Regions from separate parts of the Aeribacillus composti genome, predicted to be linked through region 2. Evidence: a T-box and tRNA genes for the amino acid it is inferred to sense, from the RefSeq annotation. Region 2 holds a T-box; the other holds one or more tRNA genes.
What was found. The T-box of region 2 lies ahead of ileS (isoleucine--tRNA ligase). A T-box ahead of a tRNA ligase gene usually reads a tRNA of that ligase, here a tRNA-Ile.
Positions count from the first base shown of each region.

Region 1 (7,710 bases), 300 kb from region 2:
TTTGATAATCCTTCTTGTCCGATCTGACGCATACTCACTCAAAAAAATAGCAGATGCAAGACCGACTGGAAGCGCAACAATCATGGCAATAACCGTTACTAAAAGCGTGCCAGAAACAAGAGCCATGATTCCATATGAGGCATCATCTTTTAAAAACGGATACCATTCTTTTTCAGTGATAAATTCAAAAAAAGAAACTCGTGAAAAAAACATGATTGTTTCTGTAGCAAGAGTAGCAATGATTCCGATAGTTGTTAAGATGGAAATAGCTGCTGCAACAAATAAAACGGCTGGGACCATTTTTTCCATAAAATCGCGCGTGGATTTTTTTGTTTTTTTCTCTTTGATCATTTCCCGAACCGATTTTCCTGCAGATAAAGCCATCATGAAAACCCCTTTCATGCCCATAGGAAGATGAGAAGCAAGGATGCTTCTCATCCAACCAGTCTATTTATTTTTATTTTAAACCTTCAAGCGTTTTTAACTGTTCATCATATTGCTCTTGCGGAAGTTTTACATAGCCAACTTCCTCTGCCAATTGCCCAGCGTTTTCCAAGGCAAACTTCACGTATTCATACACTTGCGGCTTTTCTTTTAATGATTTGTTGTTCACATAAAAGAATAGCGGACGGGAAAGCGGTTCATAAGTTCCTTTTTCAATCGTTTCATTTGTCGGCTCGACTGCTTCCCCTTTAGAGTTTACAATCGGTACAACTTTCAACTGGTCTTTATTTTCTAAATAGTATGCATAGCCGAAATAACCTATTGCATTTTTATCGTTAGCGACTCCTTTTACAAGTACGTTATCGTCTTCGGACAATGTCGCATCTTTTACAATCGGCTCACCGCCTAAAACAACTTCATCAAAATAATCATACGTACCGGAATCTGTACCAGGCGAGAAGTATTTAATTTTTTCATCCGGCCACTCAGGGTTGATGTCAGACCATTTTTTCGGCTCGCCTTTCCAAATTTTTGCTAAATCTTCGATCGTAAGTTTATCGACCCAGTCATTTTCTTTGTTTACAACAACGGATAAACCGTCAAAAGCAATTTTGAATTCTGTATATTCAATACCATTTTCTTCAGCAACTTTTTTCTCTTCGTCTTTAATTGGGCGAGATGCGTTAGAAATATCAGTTTCACCAGCTGTAAATTTTTCAAAGCCTCCGCCTGTTCCTGAAATTCCAATTGGAGCTTTTACATCAGGATGTTCTGCAGCAAATTCTTCAGAAACAGCTTCCATTATCGGACCAACAGTTGATGATCCATCAATAGCGATTTCACCTTCTAATTTTTGCTCGCTTGATCCGCTTTCTGAAGATGATTGCTGTCCGGAGTTTGAACCATTTGTGTTTGCATCATCCGAATTACCGCAGGCTGCTGTAAAAGCTAATACAGAACTGATCATAATGGATGACGCCAAAAATTTAAAATTTTTCATTCGGTTACTTCCCCCTATTATTTCGTGATCTCATCTTACGTATATAAGATTAACTTTCAAGTATTAAACAAGTTTTAATAGAATGTAAAGCTTTTGTAAAGCTTGTTTTTTGTGTGTATAAAGAACAGCTGATGCTGCGTAAACGGCATTCCGCATTTATTTTATCCCTTCTCTCCATCCGCTAGATTTGGCCTGTGTATGCGCTTTTCTTGTTTTAACGGGCGGTTGCTTTCTTTCAGCCTAATTTGTTTAACAAACAGATATATGAACGCATGGCCTGAACCTATTAAGAGCAATAAAAAAGGAATGGTTTTTGTTTCATTTGTCAAAGCAACTGTAAAAATAAAAAAGAGGATCGATAGGATTCTTCCTGCATTTAAAAAAATTTCTCGAACAACAATATATTCGATCCTTGCTTGCGCAATATTCCACCCTTTTCCAATCACATCATACGTGATCGAAGAGTACGGAACAAGCAAAATTGGATAGGCAATTCCGATTGCAATAGCATATATTAACAATCTTTCATAGGAAATTTGAAATAAAATGAGAAACAAGGAAAAGTATAGCATAAGCCCGCCGGCTAGAATAGCTTTTTTCCTCATTTTTTTCGTAATCCACCGAGAAGCCACAATATAAGTGAAAAAGGCTACGAAAGAATTTAGAAAACTAAATGTACCTAAAGCCATCTCACTTTTGGTCACGATGTATACAAACACATTAATGAAAAATGTAAATGTTCCTTCACGCAATCCTTGAAACACATGAGCGTTTGTAATTAATCTCCAATTTTTGTTTCTTTTTCTTTCTTGAATGATTTTCAATAAAATGTAATCTCCGTGAGCTTTTCTAGACGTAAAAAAGAAGCTCAACATGACAGCAACAGTAAATAACATTAACGAAACTGCAAAAATCACTTTATACCCAATAGTATTTGTAAGTCTTGAAATAATCAGACCGGCTAACATCGGTCCAACCATCCCTGAAAGGGAAGTTAATATCCCAAGAAAGCCATTAAAAAAGTCCCGTGTTTCCGGTTCAGTAATTTCAAATGTCAACACATTAAAGGCCAGCCAATAAAAACCGTAGCCGATGCCAATGATTGCACCTAACAAATACATGTAGTTGACAGCTTGATCTTTTAAAACTAAAACGGTTAGAAAAAATGCGGCTAAAAAGGACACTCCTAGGCGAAGTACAACGACTCGATCAATTTTTTTGGATACTTTCCCAGCAATAATGAAAGCAAGCGGCTGAAAAATGACAATAAATAAATTGTATAATCCTAAATCAATCAATTCCCCTGACTGTTTCCATAAATAAACATTTACGAACGTATTCGAAAGTGCAATGCTTAATGAATAAAAACCGCCGATCATCAACAGCAGCATTAAATCATGGTCTGTTTTTCTTGATCCAATCCATTTTTTGACGTTTATCATATAAAACTCCCCTTTACTTGCTACTACTATTTTTCCTAGCTAAAGGGGAGTTATGTATAAAGAAAGGTGTTTTCGTTACCTTTCAGTGATCAACCTCAAAAAAATGCACAGAAACCGCTGAAACGCAAATTATGTCAGTCATTTCCAAAAAATAGTAGAGTAGAAAACTGATTTCAAGGGGCTGTCCAGAAAGTCAAATCCGTTTGTGTCGTCCCATAGGCTGACCAGTTTGGATTTTTCTGTGTTGATTTCAAGGTCTAGTTTCTCCACCAGTTGCCTGTCAGCTACCGAGCGTCCTGGCATTTACTCGAGTTGGACTTGCACCAACTAGCAGATAACAGCTTAGCTGGGCGCGCCAAATAAAAAAAGGCTGAGATTCGAATATCTCAGCCTCTTGTAACAGTTTATTTTGCAGCGCTGTAGCGTTTTGCCACTTCGTCCCAATTCACAACATTCCAAAACGCTGCAATATATTCAGGACGACGGTTTTGGTATTTTAAGTAATAAGCATGCTCCCAAACATCAAGACCTAAAATTGGAGTTTTCCCTTCCATAAGAGGATTGTCTTGGTTTGGAGTGCTTGTAATTTCAAGCTCGCCGTTGTTTACAACCAACCATGCCCAGCCGGAGCCAAAACGACCAGCAGCAGCTTTAGCAAATTCTTCTTTAAAAGCTTCAAAACTTCCAAATTTTTTGTTAATTGCTTCTGCTAATTCTCCAGTTGGCTCGCCGCCTCCATTCGGTGAGAGGATGGTCCAGAACAAGCTGTGATTTGCATGTCCTCCACCATTATTTCGAACAGCTGTACGAACAGATTCAGGAACAGCGTCTAAATTAGAGATTAAGTCTTCTACACTTTTAGATAAAAGTTCAGTTTGACCTTCCAAAGCAGCGTTCAAGTTCGTCACATATGTGTTATGATGTTTTGTGTGGTGAATCGTCATTGTTTCTTTGTCAATATGAGGTTCCAATGCATCATAGTCGTATGGCAATTTAGGTAATTCATAAGCCATAATGAATCTCCTCCTTAATGATTAATATGTACTAAATGCTTTCTTCCTTGAAGCTTTCATATTCAGATTACCAAACTTATTAAAATGATGCAATTAATGTGCAATTAAAAAAGCGGTTACATTATTCGACTAATTTTATGGACCCTGCAGGATTCGAACCTGCGACCGGACGGTTATGAGCCGTCTGCTCTAACCAGCTGAGCTAAGGGTCCTTTTCCAAACACATAAGTAAATTATCACTAAATAGCGGTTGAAGTCAATGGCTAATTTAGAATATTGTATAAAGAAAATGAATGATCATCAACAGCTGAATCAGCCCTTTTGCTACTGTGCTCGCCAACAACCCCAATAAAGAACCGACTCCAACCTTTACAGCCTCGCTAAATGTTTTGCGGTGTACGAGAAGCTCTGCCGCAACAGCCCCTAAAAAAGGTCCTAAAATAATGCCAACAAACGGGATGATAAATGGCCCGGCAATTAAACCAATCGTACTTCCCCATCCGGCTGCTTTACTTCCACCAAACCGTTTAACTCCTACCATATTTGCCAAATAATCCGATAGGAATAAAAGAATGATGAACATACTTTCAACAACCCAAAATGAAATGGTTAACTGGCTGAAGCTAAAACAAATCCCATAGATAAAAAAGGCTGCTACAATCAATAACGCTGACGGTAAAATGGGGAAAAGCAGCCCGACAAAAGATAAGATAAAAAGAGCAATGATCAAAATCCAAATGATTACATCCATTTGCTTATCCTCCTAGAAATTAGAAATCAATGAACAATTTAATCCACTTGAAACGATTATTGACGGTATCCTAAAACAGCTTCCGCAATATTCACCGAGTGGTCGCCAATTCGTTCTAAGTTGCTGATAATATCTACATATACTATTCCGCCTTGTCCGGTACAAATCCCTTCATTAATGCGGATAATATGTTTTTTGCGTAAAGTGCGTTCCATTCTATCGATTTTTTCTTCAGATTTCAATACTTTTTTTGCTAATACAACATCGTTATCATCTAAAGCGTTGATCGCATCCTTCACATTTTGCAAGGTAATTTCAAACATTTCCAATAAATCTTCCAATGCCTGCTCAGTAATGGTGACTTTATTATTATTTTTATAATCAATAAGCTCCACTATATTTTCAAAATGGTCGCCGATTCGTTCAATATCTCGAACAGTATCCATTAAAATGGAATGTCGGCGTGAATCATTTTGCGACATATCTTTTCCAGAAATCAATACGAGATAATCTGTTATTTTCCTATCTAAATTATTGATCGCCTCTTCAAGCTGCATCGCCATTTGTGCGTGCTTCTGCTGATTTGTCATCAAAAATTGTCTCGTTTCCTCTAACCCTAATGATGCATATTGACCCATCCGAAGCACTTCTTCCTTCGCTTGCCCTAAAGCAATGGTTGGTGACTGTTCAATAAAAATTGGATCCAAATGCTTCGCTTTATACTCTATCGCTAAATCTTCACCAGGTATAACTTTTGTGACAAGCAGTGCAAGTGCACCGATGAACGGCGCTTGAACGATCGTATTGACAACATTAAATATTCCATGAGCAAAGGCAATGGTCATTTCAGGATTTAAATACAAATGGGCTTGCAATGATTCGATAAAATATTTGAAAATTGGTAAAATAATTAGAAAAATTGCCGTTCCGATTAAATTAAACATTACATGCGTCAAAGCAGCCCGTTTAGCAGCAATCGATGCTCCAATTGATGCCAAAACTGCTGTGATGGTTGTTCCGATATTATCACCGAATAATAAAGGCAGCACAGCGTTGAGATCAATTAACCCTTGTGAAAACATCATTTGCAAAATCCCAATCGTCGCACTTGAACTTTGAACGATGATTGTAAAAACGGTTCCAATTACAACGCCAAGCAGCGGATTTGCACTTATGCTGACAGTCAAGTCATGAAAAATTTCTAATGATCTTAACGGCTTCATGCCGTCTCCCATCAATTCAAGCCCAAAAAACAAAGCGCCAAATCCAAAGATCACCTGCCCGATGCTGTTTATTTTTTTGTTTTTAGAAAAAAATAAAAGAACAGAACCTATAAATAAAATTGGCAAGGCATAAGCTTCGATATCGAATCCGATAATAAATGCCGTAACAGTCGTTCCGATATTTGCTCCCATGATCACGCCTATTGCTTGCTTTAAGCTCATGAAGCCGGCAGAAACGAGACCAACCGTTAAAACAGTTGTACCGCTGCTTGATTGAATTAACATTGTCACAAACATCCCAGCAAAAATACCCATAATAGGGTTTGTCGTAAACTTATCCAAAATATCTCGTAATTTATCTCCGGAGAATTTTTGCATACCTTCTCCCATACTTTTAATCGCAAATAAAAAAATTCCAATCCCGCCAAGAAATTCAAATAATATTTTTTGAACATCTACATCCACTCGTTTCACCTCCTTATTTTTCCAAATATATTAACGGTTAAATCATTTTTGAAAAAGAAACGTTTACATTTCCCATTACCAAATTCCTTAAAATCCAATTTTTTTATTTTGCAATCGGTGCAGGCTCCTGCAGCTTCTGTCTATAATAATGGACGAAACCGATATGCCCCGCAAACAAAATTAATTTTTAACATGTTCCTCCCACACATGTTACTTTTATATTTTAAATTTAACAAAAAAATTTTACATTTTGTTCACAATTGTTATTCTTATTGCCGAATCGCCTATATAACTTATTTTCATTATTTTTGTTTCATTGGTACAATCAAATAGAAATGTTATAAAAGGAAGTGTTTCGATCAATGAATTTATTTGTCCTCCTTTTTAAAAGCATATACTCTCCAAAAACGATCGCTCTTACAAGATTTCAAAAAATCGGCAAACCCATTCTTTATGGATTTTTATTGGCCTTTCTTGCCGCCCTGCCCAATTGCATATATTTAAACTTAGCTATTGTAAATGCTATAAACGGGCTTGACCAAACGATAAATGAAAAAATCCCTGAATTCACCATTCATAACGGAACTTTAAAATCCGAGGAAAATGCGGTTGTGAAAGCAAAGCATGATCAATATACAATTATTTTTGACCCAAAAGGAACTTTCACAAGGGATGACTTGAAATGGCAGGAAAACGTCATCGGCATCTTATCGAATGAATTTGTTTTCGTTTCCAATGGCGCAATGCAGCAGCTCGAGTATAACTTTTTTCAGGAAACAGAGATAACAAAAGAGGATTTGACATCTGCCATCAAACAGCTGTCTGAAGTTGCTCCAATTATCATTCCCGTGATATCTATCACACTATTTGCGATGTCAGCCACTTCTAAATTTGTGGAAATTACGTTTTTAGCTATTGTCGGGCTGTTGTTTAAACAGAGGATGGGAAAAAGATTAAATTTTAAACAGCTTTGGACTATTTCAGCCTACAGCGTCACGCTTGCAACCGTGTTTTTTGCCATTATGAACTTTTTTCTCATCGATATATCCTTTGCTCTTTATATAAACTGGTTTGTACATATAACTGTTTTATATCTTGTATTAAAAGAAATCCCGAGCCCGAAACAGCCAGTAAAAGCTGCATAGAAAAACCCCTTAAGGCAGAATTTCCAACTCAGCCTTAAGGGGGTTATTAACACTATGATTTCAACTGAAATTTGTTTGTAGTGGACTTTAGAGATTCGGACAGTTCCATTAAAGTTAGTCCAATGGCATGGGTTTCGCGAATTTGTTCCATCTGTACTTTTGCGACAGACTGCATTTGCTCTGCACTGGCAAACGTTTCTTGAGAGACTGATAAAAAATTTTCAGCA
Region 1 covers NZ_CP134501.1:2,605,757-2,613,466, forward strand. The annotation lists gene pstC (phosphate ABC transporter permease subunit PstC) at 1-384, opposite strand, end outside; gene RI196_RS12690 (PstS family phosphate ABC transporter substrate-binding protein) at 458-1,444, opposite strand; gene RI196_RS12695 (MFS transporter) at 1,606-2,886, opposite strand; gene sodA (superoxide dismutase SodA) at 3,291-3,899, opposite strand; tRNA gene RI196_RS12705 (tRNA-Ile) at 4,038-4,111, opposite strand; gene RI196_RS12710 (DUF456 domain-containing protein) at 4,168-4,650, opposite strand; gene RI196_RS12715 (Na/Pi cotransporter family protein) at 4,707-6,338, opposite strand; gene RI196_RS12720 (DUF1189 domain-containing protein) at 6,701-7,483, shown strand; gene RI196_RS12725 (methyl-accepting chemotaxis protein) at 7,536-7,710, opposite strand, start outside.
Region 1: it has a tRNA-Ile gene. The T-box ahead of ileS (isoleucine--tRNA ligase) is inferred to sense a tRNA for this amino acid. The anticodon was not compared.

Region 2 (7,710 bases):
TTCAATGTCCTCTATTCTTTTTGCAAGACGTTTGGCAAGATAAATTCCCCTTGTCTTGATTCCGACCAAAACACAATTGTCTATACCTTTATTGTGTTCGATAATTTCGTGGGCTATTCTAGTTAGCGCCCTTCTGATCGCCTGCTCATCTAAAACAACCGCTTTTTCCGGCATGCTCATCACCTCAAATTTCGGTTAAAAAAACCTCTCATCCTGAGGATGAGAGGTTTTGTGCATAGCTCACCTATTGCCATACGATTCCTTCTCAGCCTCACGGGACTGCAGTTAAAGGATGCTGTATTGTCTAAACGTATTATGACAGAGCAGCTCGTAAATGTCAACGATCATTTCTTAACATTTGCAAAATCTTTTCGAATTCTTCCGGGAGCGATGCTTCAAACTTCAAAAACTCTTTTGTTCTTGGATGCTCAAAACCAAGTACGCCTGCATGAAGAGCCTGTCCATGAATCGGAAGTGTTTTTTTCGGTCCATATTTTGGATCGCCGGCTAGCGGAAAACCGATATATTTCATATGCACGCGGATTTGATGCGTTCTTCCGGTTTCCAGCCGACATTCAATATATGTATAATCCGAAAATCGTTCCAGCACATGAAAATGGGTGACAGCTTCTTTACTGTTTATTTTTGTTACCGTCATTTTTTGCCGATCCTTTGGATCCCTGCCGATCGGAGCATCAATTGTGGCATGATCGTGCGGAATTACCCCGTGTACAATCGCCTTATATCTCCTTTCAACCCTCTTTTCCATTAATTGATTTGCTAATGATTCATGAGCGTAATCATTTTTGGCAACCATTAATAAACCTGAAGTATCTTTATCAATCCGGTGAACAATTCCCGGACGAAGGACTCCGTTAATTCCGGACAAATCTTTACAATGATATAAAAGACCGTTCACAAGTGTTCCTGAAGTGTGTCCCGGCGCTGGATGGACGACCATCCCACGCGGTTTATTGACAACGATGACATCTTCATCCTCATAGTATATATCAAGCTCCATCGGCTCAGGCTTGACATCCAGCTCTTCCGGTTCTGGAACAGATACAGTGATGACATCACCAATTTGGCACTTGTAATTGGCCTTCACCGATTTTTCATTTACTGAAACAACCCCGTCCTTGATCCAATTTTGGACCAACGTTCTTGACCAATTCTCATCTTTATTGGCCAAAAATTTATCTATTCGTTCATTTTCCTCTTTTTCCGTCACAACAAAAGTAAATTGCTCCATTTTCTACTCCTTTTGCTTCTTTTCTTCAAAAAACAGAAAATATATGAAAAGTAAAATAACACCGATTGTTAAAGATGAATCGGCAATATTAAAAATTGGAAAATTATAACCGAAAATATATGTATGGATAAAGTCCACCACCTCTTTGCGGAAAAGGCGGTCAATAAAATTCCCAATCGCTCCGCCGAGCATTAAGCTGAGAGCAACCCCCAGCATTGCATTTTGTTTCGCATATTTTTGCATATAATAAATAATCGCTACGACAACAATAATGGTAATCACATAAAAGAACACCATCTGGTTTTGCAATATTCCCCAAGCCGCTCCTTTATTGCGGTGAGACGTTATGTATAAAAATCCGTTGATAATTTCAATGCTTTCGCCAATTTCCATATTTTTTACGATCAGCCATTTTGTCCATTGGTCGAGAGCGATGACAAATAATGCAATCAAATATTTAAGCACACTGCGTTCCTCCACTCACTGGCAAGTTTCCATCAAATTTTAGCACATTTTTTGACAAACAGTAAAGAAGGGGAACAAGCAAAAAAGTGAAGCTTGTTCACTTCACTTCTTAATGATATTCTAGTGTTTTTTTTAAATATGATTTCATATTGAGAAAATCATGAATCGTTCTGGCTGTCGGAATTTGTGCCAATTGTTCGAGCGGCAATTTTTGCAATGTTTCTTCACATATGCCATAAAGTCCATATTCCATTTTTTCCAATGCAAGCTCAACATCGTTGAGCTCATTTTTTACATCCCGGATAAAAATCGGGTCATCCAATTGACTTTTGGCGAGCCGCGCATTAAGTTCGTTCTTCATTAACGTTAATTCGTCTTTGATTTGATCGAGCGGATTCATTATTAAAACCCCCTCGTCTGTTTTGTATTTATATTGTAACCGCCGTACTGCCTCCTATCACATTCAAGTTTTTCCACACACGTAAATAGCGGCTTGGAAATGATTCACACTTTAAAAGCTAAAAAGCTGAATTCTTCTTTCAATTTTGAGCAAAGTATTCATTTTTGAAAAAGCATCCGAGAAAACTTTTCCAATTGACTATGACGGATTTCAATGAAAGATCGTTCTTTTTATGACACTTCTTTATGAGGAAGCATTGCTAAATGAAAAAACTCCCTGTTTGCACAGGGAGCTGATAAAACTATGCTAGATGGCTGTAGTGATCTTTCACAATGCTTGCACATCTTTTGCACAATGTCGGATGGTCTTGATCAGTGCCTATATCTGTTGAAACAACCCAACATCTTTCACAAGTCTCACCATCCGCTTGCTTCACAATTATTTTGATGCTATCAAATGTTTGCGCTTCTTCTGGAGCATCTTTGTAATCACCGGCAATTTCTAACTGGGAAACAATAAACAGCTGTTTTAAGTCCTCTTGTATTGAATTGAACAATTCTTTTATTTCTTCGTTCGGATAAAGGATGAGAGCAGCATTTAACGATTTGCCGATCACTTTTTCATTTCGGGCAATTTCCAGGGCCTTTAATACATCATCGCGAACTGACATAAACTGATCCCATTTCGCTTCAATCTCTTTGCTGCCTTCAATCTCTACAGCTTCCGGCATATCGACAAGCTGTACGCTCTTTTCTTCGACTGATTCAATATGTCCCCATACTTCTTCTGTTGTATGCGGCAAAATCGGTGTCATCAGCTTTACAAGAGCAAGAAGCGCTTCATATAAAACCGTTTGGATAGAACGTCGATTATGGCTGTCAGCAGCCTCAATATACAGAATGTCTTTTGCAAAATCAAGATAAAATGAGCTTAGCTCAATCGTACAGAAATTGTGAACGTCATGATAGATGGATGCAAAATCATATTCTTCATATGCTTTTCGCACTTTGGCAATTAGTTTATTCAGTTTAATGAGAATATAGCGATCCACTTCTCTTAATTTTTCTACAGAAACACGATGCTGATTTGGATCAAAATCAAACAAATTTCCTAACAAGAAACGGTACGTGTTGCGAATTTTCCGATATACTTCAGATACTTGTTTTAAGATTGCATCAGAGACGCGAACGTCCGATTGATAATCAACTGATGCTACCCATAGACGAAGAATATCTGCTCCAAACTGTTCCGTCACTTTGGCAGGAACAACAACATTTCCTAACGATTTGCTCATTTTCCGTCCTTCGCCGTCCAGCGCAAATCCATGGCTTAAAACGCCTTTATATGGAGCTTTTCCGGTGACAGCAACTGCTGTAGACAGCGATGAATTAAACCAGCCGCGATATTGGTCAGAGCCTTCTAAATAAAGATCAGCAGGACGCTGCAAATCTTCCCGTTCAACTAAAACTGCTTGATGAGAAGAGCCTGAATCGAACCAAACGTCCATAATGTCTGTTTCTTTTGTAAAAATGCCGTTCGGGCTTGAAGGGTGTGTAAATCCTTCTGGAAGCAGGTCTTTTGCTTCGCGTTCAAACCAAACGTTCGAGCCGTGCTCGCGGAACAGTTTTGCCACATGTTCAATCGTTTCATCTGTTATGATCGGCTCCCCATTTTCACCATAAAACACTGGAATTGGCACGCCCCATGCCCGCTGACGGGAAATACACCAATCGCTTCGATCGCGGATCATGTTATGAATGCGAATTTCTCCCCAATTAGGGATCCATTTCGTTTCTTTAATTGCTTGCAGCAATTCATCTCGAAAATCTTTAATGGACGCAAACCATTGCGCTGTTGCTCTGAAAATCGTTGGTTTCTTTGTCCGCCAGTCATGTGGATAGGAGTGAGTAATAAATGAAAGCTTTAGCAATGCCCCTACTTCTTCTAATTTTTCCGTTATTTTTTTATTTGCGTCATCATAAAACAATCCTTCGAACCCTGGAGCTTCTTCTGTCATGTACCCTCTTTCGTCGACAGGACATAATACGCCTAGGTTATATTTTTGTCCGACGACAAAATCGTCTTCCCCATGGCCTGGCGCTGTATGGACGCATCCTGTACCAGCGTCGGTCGTTACATGTTCGCCAAGGATCACTAATGAATCGCGGTCATAGAACGGGTGTTTCGCAACCACATATTCCAGCTCTTTGCCTTTAAACGATTTCACTACTTCATATTCTGTCCAGTCCAGCTCTTTTGCCACTTCTTCGAGCAGGGCAGATGCGATCACAAACTTGTCAGCTCCAACCTTCACTACAGAATATTCCAAATCAGGATGAACAGCAATTCCTAAGTTTGCAGGGATAGTCCACGGAGTAGTCGTCCAAATGACGATTTTTTCTCCATCTGTTAATACATTTTTTCCGTCCTTTATTTCAAATGCAACATAAATAGAAGGCGAGCGTTTGTCATAATATTCAATTTCCGCCTCTGCCAAGGCAGATTCGCTCGATGGAGACCAATAAACCGGCTTCAAGCCTTTATAAATATATCCCTTTTTCGCCATTTCTCCAAAGACGCGAATTTGCTGAGCTTCATATTCTGGTTTCAAGGTGACATATGGATTTTTCCAGTCGCCTCGAATTCCAAGGCGTTTAAATTGCACGCGCTGCCGCTCAATTTGCTCCCATGCATATTGCTCGCAATGTTTTCGAAACTGCGCGACATCCATCTCTTTTCGATTGATTTTTTGTTTCTTCAAAAGTGCTGTTTCAATTGGCAGACCGTGTGTATCCCATCCTGGAACATACGGTGCGCAATATCCGCTCATGGATTTATAACGGACAATAATGTCTTTTAAAATTTTGTTTAAGGCATGCCCCATATGAATATCCCCGTTTGCGAACGGCGGACCATCATGTAATATGAAAAGAGGCCGTCCTTTCGTGCGCTCCTGCACTTTTTCATAAATATCCATCTCTTCCCATTTTTTCTGGATCTCAGGTTCTTTTTTCGGAAGGTTTCCTCTCATTGGAAAGTCTGTTTTCGGCATTCGTAACGTCTCTTTATAATCCATTCCCATTCCTCCACATAATATTTGTTCACTAAAATAAAAAAACTCCTCATCCCTAAGGGACGAGGAGGAATCTCGCGGTACCACCCTTTTAGATGCGCACAAATCATGCACATCCACTCATAAACATAACGGACTTGGCCGCCACAGCCTACTAGCATGTTTCAGCTATGGACTCAAGGGTGATGTTCATCCTTTCGCCTTTACCCGGGCTTCCACCGTCCCCGGTTCGCTGTCATAAAGGGCTTGAAAGGACTACTGTCCCTCTCATTGTTTTGTCATATTCCGTTTTATTTTCGTATTATATGAAATCACGAACAAAAAAGTCAAGTTATACTTTCGGTTCTTCCGCTTCTTCTCCTAAGATTGGCTCGACATTGTATTCCATTAAGTGATCCCAATCATCATTTTTTAGCAGATCAAGCTGTGCTTCGATGAGCATTTGAAAACGGGTGCGGAATACTTTTGACTGCTTTTTCATCTCTTCGATTTCCATTGCAATTTTATGCGATTTAGCAAGTGCTTCATTGATGATTCTGTCAGCATTTTTTTCCGCTTCTTTGATGATCAGCTTCGCTTCCTTTTGAGCGTTTCTTTTCACATCTTCCGCAGCTTCCTGCGCAACTAAAATCGATTTATTTAACGTTTCTTCTATATTTGTAAAGTGATTCAGCTTCTCGGTTAATTCCTTCACCTTTAATTCCAATTCTTTCTTTTCGCGGATGACCATTTCATAATCTTTAATCACTTGATCTAAAAACTCATTTACTTCATCTTCATCATAGCCGCGAAAGCCTTTTGTAAATTCCTTGTTATGAATATCCAGCGGGGTTAAAGGCACAAATTCCACCTCCATATGTATGTTTTTCGCAAAACACTAATCCAATTATAAACGATTTTTCGACAGAATGGGCAAAAATCTTTCCATTTGTAATATTATTTTTGTATTCCGATCTTAATGCGCCACTTATCTTTTCTTGTTTTCCCTTCAATTGCCAAAACTTTGCTTCTTCCGAATCCTCGGACAGATAACACATCATCTTCCGCAATTTCAAAATGAGCATCCTCAACAATTTTCCAATTGACTTTGACGAGACTATTTTCAATAAGCGATTTTATTTTTTGCCGAGATTGGTGATAAACATTTGCTAGAACAGCATCGAGCCGAAGCGAAGAAACGGTGATCAAAGAAATATCCATTTCTTCTTCATGAGAAAACACATCTTCGAATGGGATCTGTTTCAAACGAACGGAAATCTTTCCAATTTTATTCCAGTTCAGCTGCAGGAAATTGGCAATTTCTTGCGCAACCATGACTTGCACCGTTTTATCATGAATGATAATGTCGCCGAACTTGCTCCGTTTTAAGCCGAGCGACATAAGCGATCCAAGCACTTCGCGATGTGATAATGTCACGAATTTTTTCGGGAACATGATTTCAAATGCGAACATTGAAAAATCATCTAATGTCGGTTGAATATAGTCAGGGTAAAAAAAAGCCCGCTTTCTTTCAGCATTTTTATAGCCTCCGAAAAATTGCACGTGAACATCCGGATTTTCACCGATCAATGTCTTAATGATTTTCTGTTCCCGCGGATCTAAAAAATCGGTCAATTTTGGCCGATATTGCTCAGTCACAATTTGTTTCCATCCAAAGACTTTGTCAATGAACTCCCTTTCTTCTTTGCGAAAATGCTGATAAACACTCTCCATAAGAGACAACTCCAATTATGATATGAAAAGAGCCGATTGGCATACAAAACAATTCGAATGTCAATCGGCGAATGAATTTTATGAAATCATACTAAAAAGAGCATACAGCCCATAATCTGCAAAATGCAGGGCAATCAATGCAACAATAGGAGATACATCAATCATCCCTAATGGAGGAATGATTCTTCTAAACGGTTCTAAATAAGGCTCACATATAGCCGCTAAAAATTGTCCAATGGACGTTTCCCTTGCATTCGGAAACCAAGACATCAAAATATAAATGATAATCGCATAGGAATAAATATCGAGCAAAAAACTTAATATGTTATATATTGTCCCCATCAATCATTTCTACCACCTTTTATTTTCATCATCTGCCATGAAATCGGAAATGGAGCCGGCGACATCTACGTTATCTGGGGTACATAAAAATATGTTTGTTCCAACACGCTGGATGTCTCCGCCAATCGCATAAACAGTGCCGCTTAAAAAATCAACAATTCTTTTTGCCTGATCATGCCCGATCCGCTGCAAATTGACAATGCATGAACGGCGGTTTTTCAGATGATCAGCAATTTCTTGCGCCTCTGAATACGTTCTTGGCTCACATAATATTACTTTAGTGGATTTTTGGGCGCTTTGCAAACTTACAACATTTTGTTTTCCGAAAGCGGCATTTTTTTCAACGCTGCTGTTGTGATTGAACATAATCGGTTCATGTTGGTGTTTCTCTTCCGGAGCTTCCATATCTTCAATCTCATAATCTTCATCATCGAGGGCAAAAAAGCTTTTAAATTTATTCTTTAA
Region 2 covers NZ_CP134501.1:2,305,872-2,313,581, forward strand. The annotation lists gene pyrR (bifunctional pyr operon transcriptional regulator/uracil phosphoribosyltransferase PyrR) at 1-174, opposite strand, end outside; gene RI196_RS11105 (RluA family pseudouridine synthase) at 338-1,252, opposite strand; gene lspA (signal peptidase II) at 1,256-1,717, opposite strand; gene RI196_RS11115 (TraR/DksA C4-type zinc finger protein) at 1,827-2,117, opposite strand; gene ileS (isoleucine--tRNA ligase) at 2,419-5,193, opposite strand; T-box leader at 5,246-5,470, opposite strand; gene RI196_RS11125 (DivIVA domain-containing protein) at 5,522-6,031, opposite strand; gene RI196_RS11130 (YlmH family RNA-binding protein) at 6,127-6,903, opposite strand; gene RI196_RS11135 (YggT family protein) at 6,982-7,245, opposite strand; gene RI196_RS11140 (cell division protein SepF) at 7,255-7,710, opposite strand, start outside.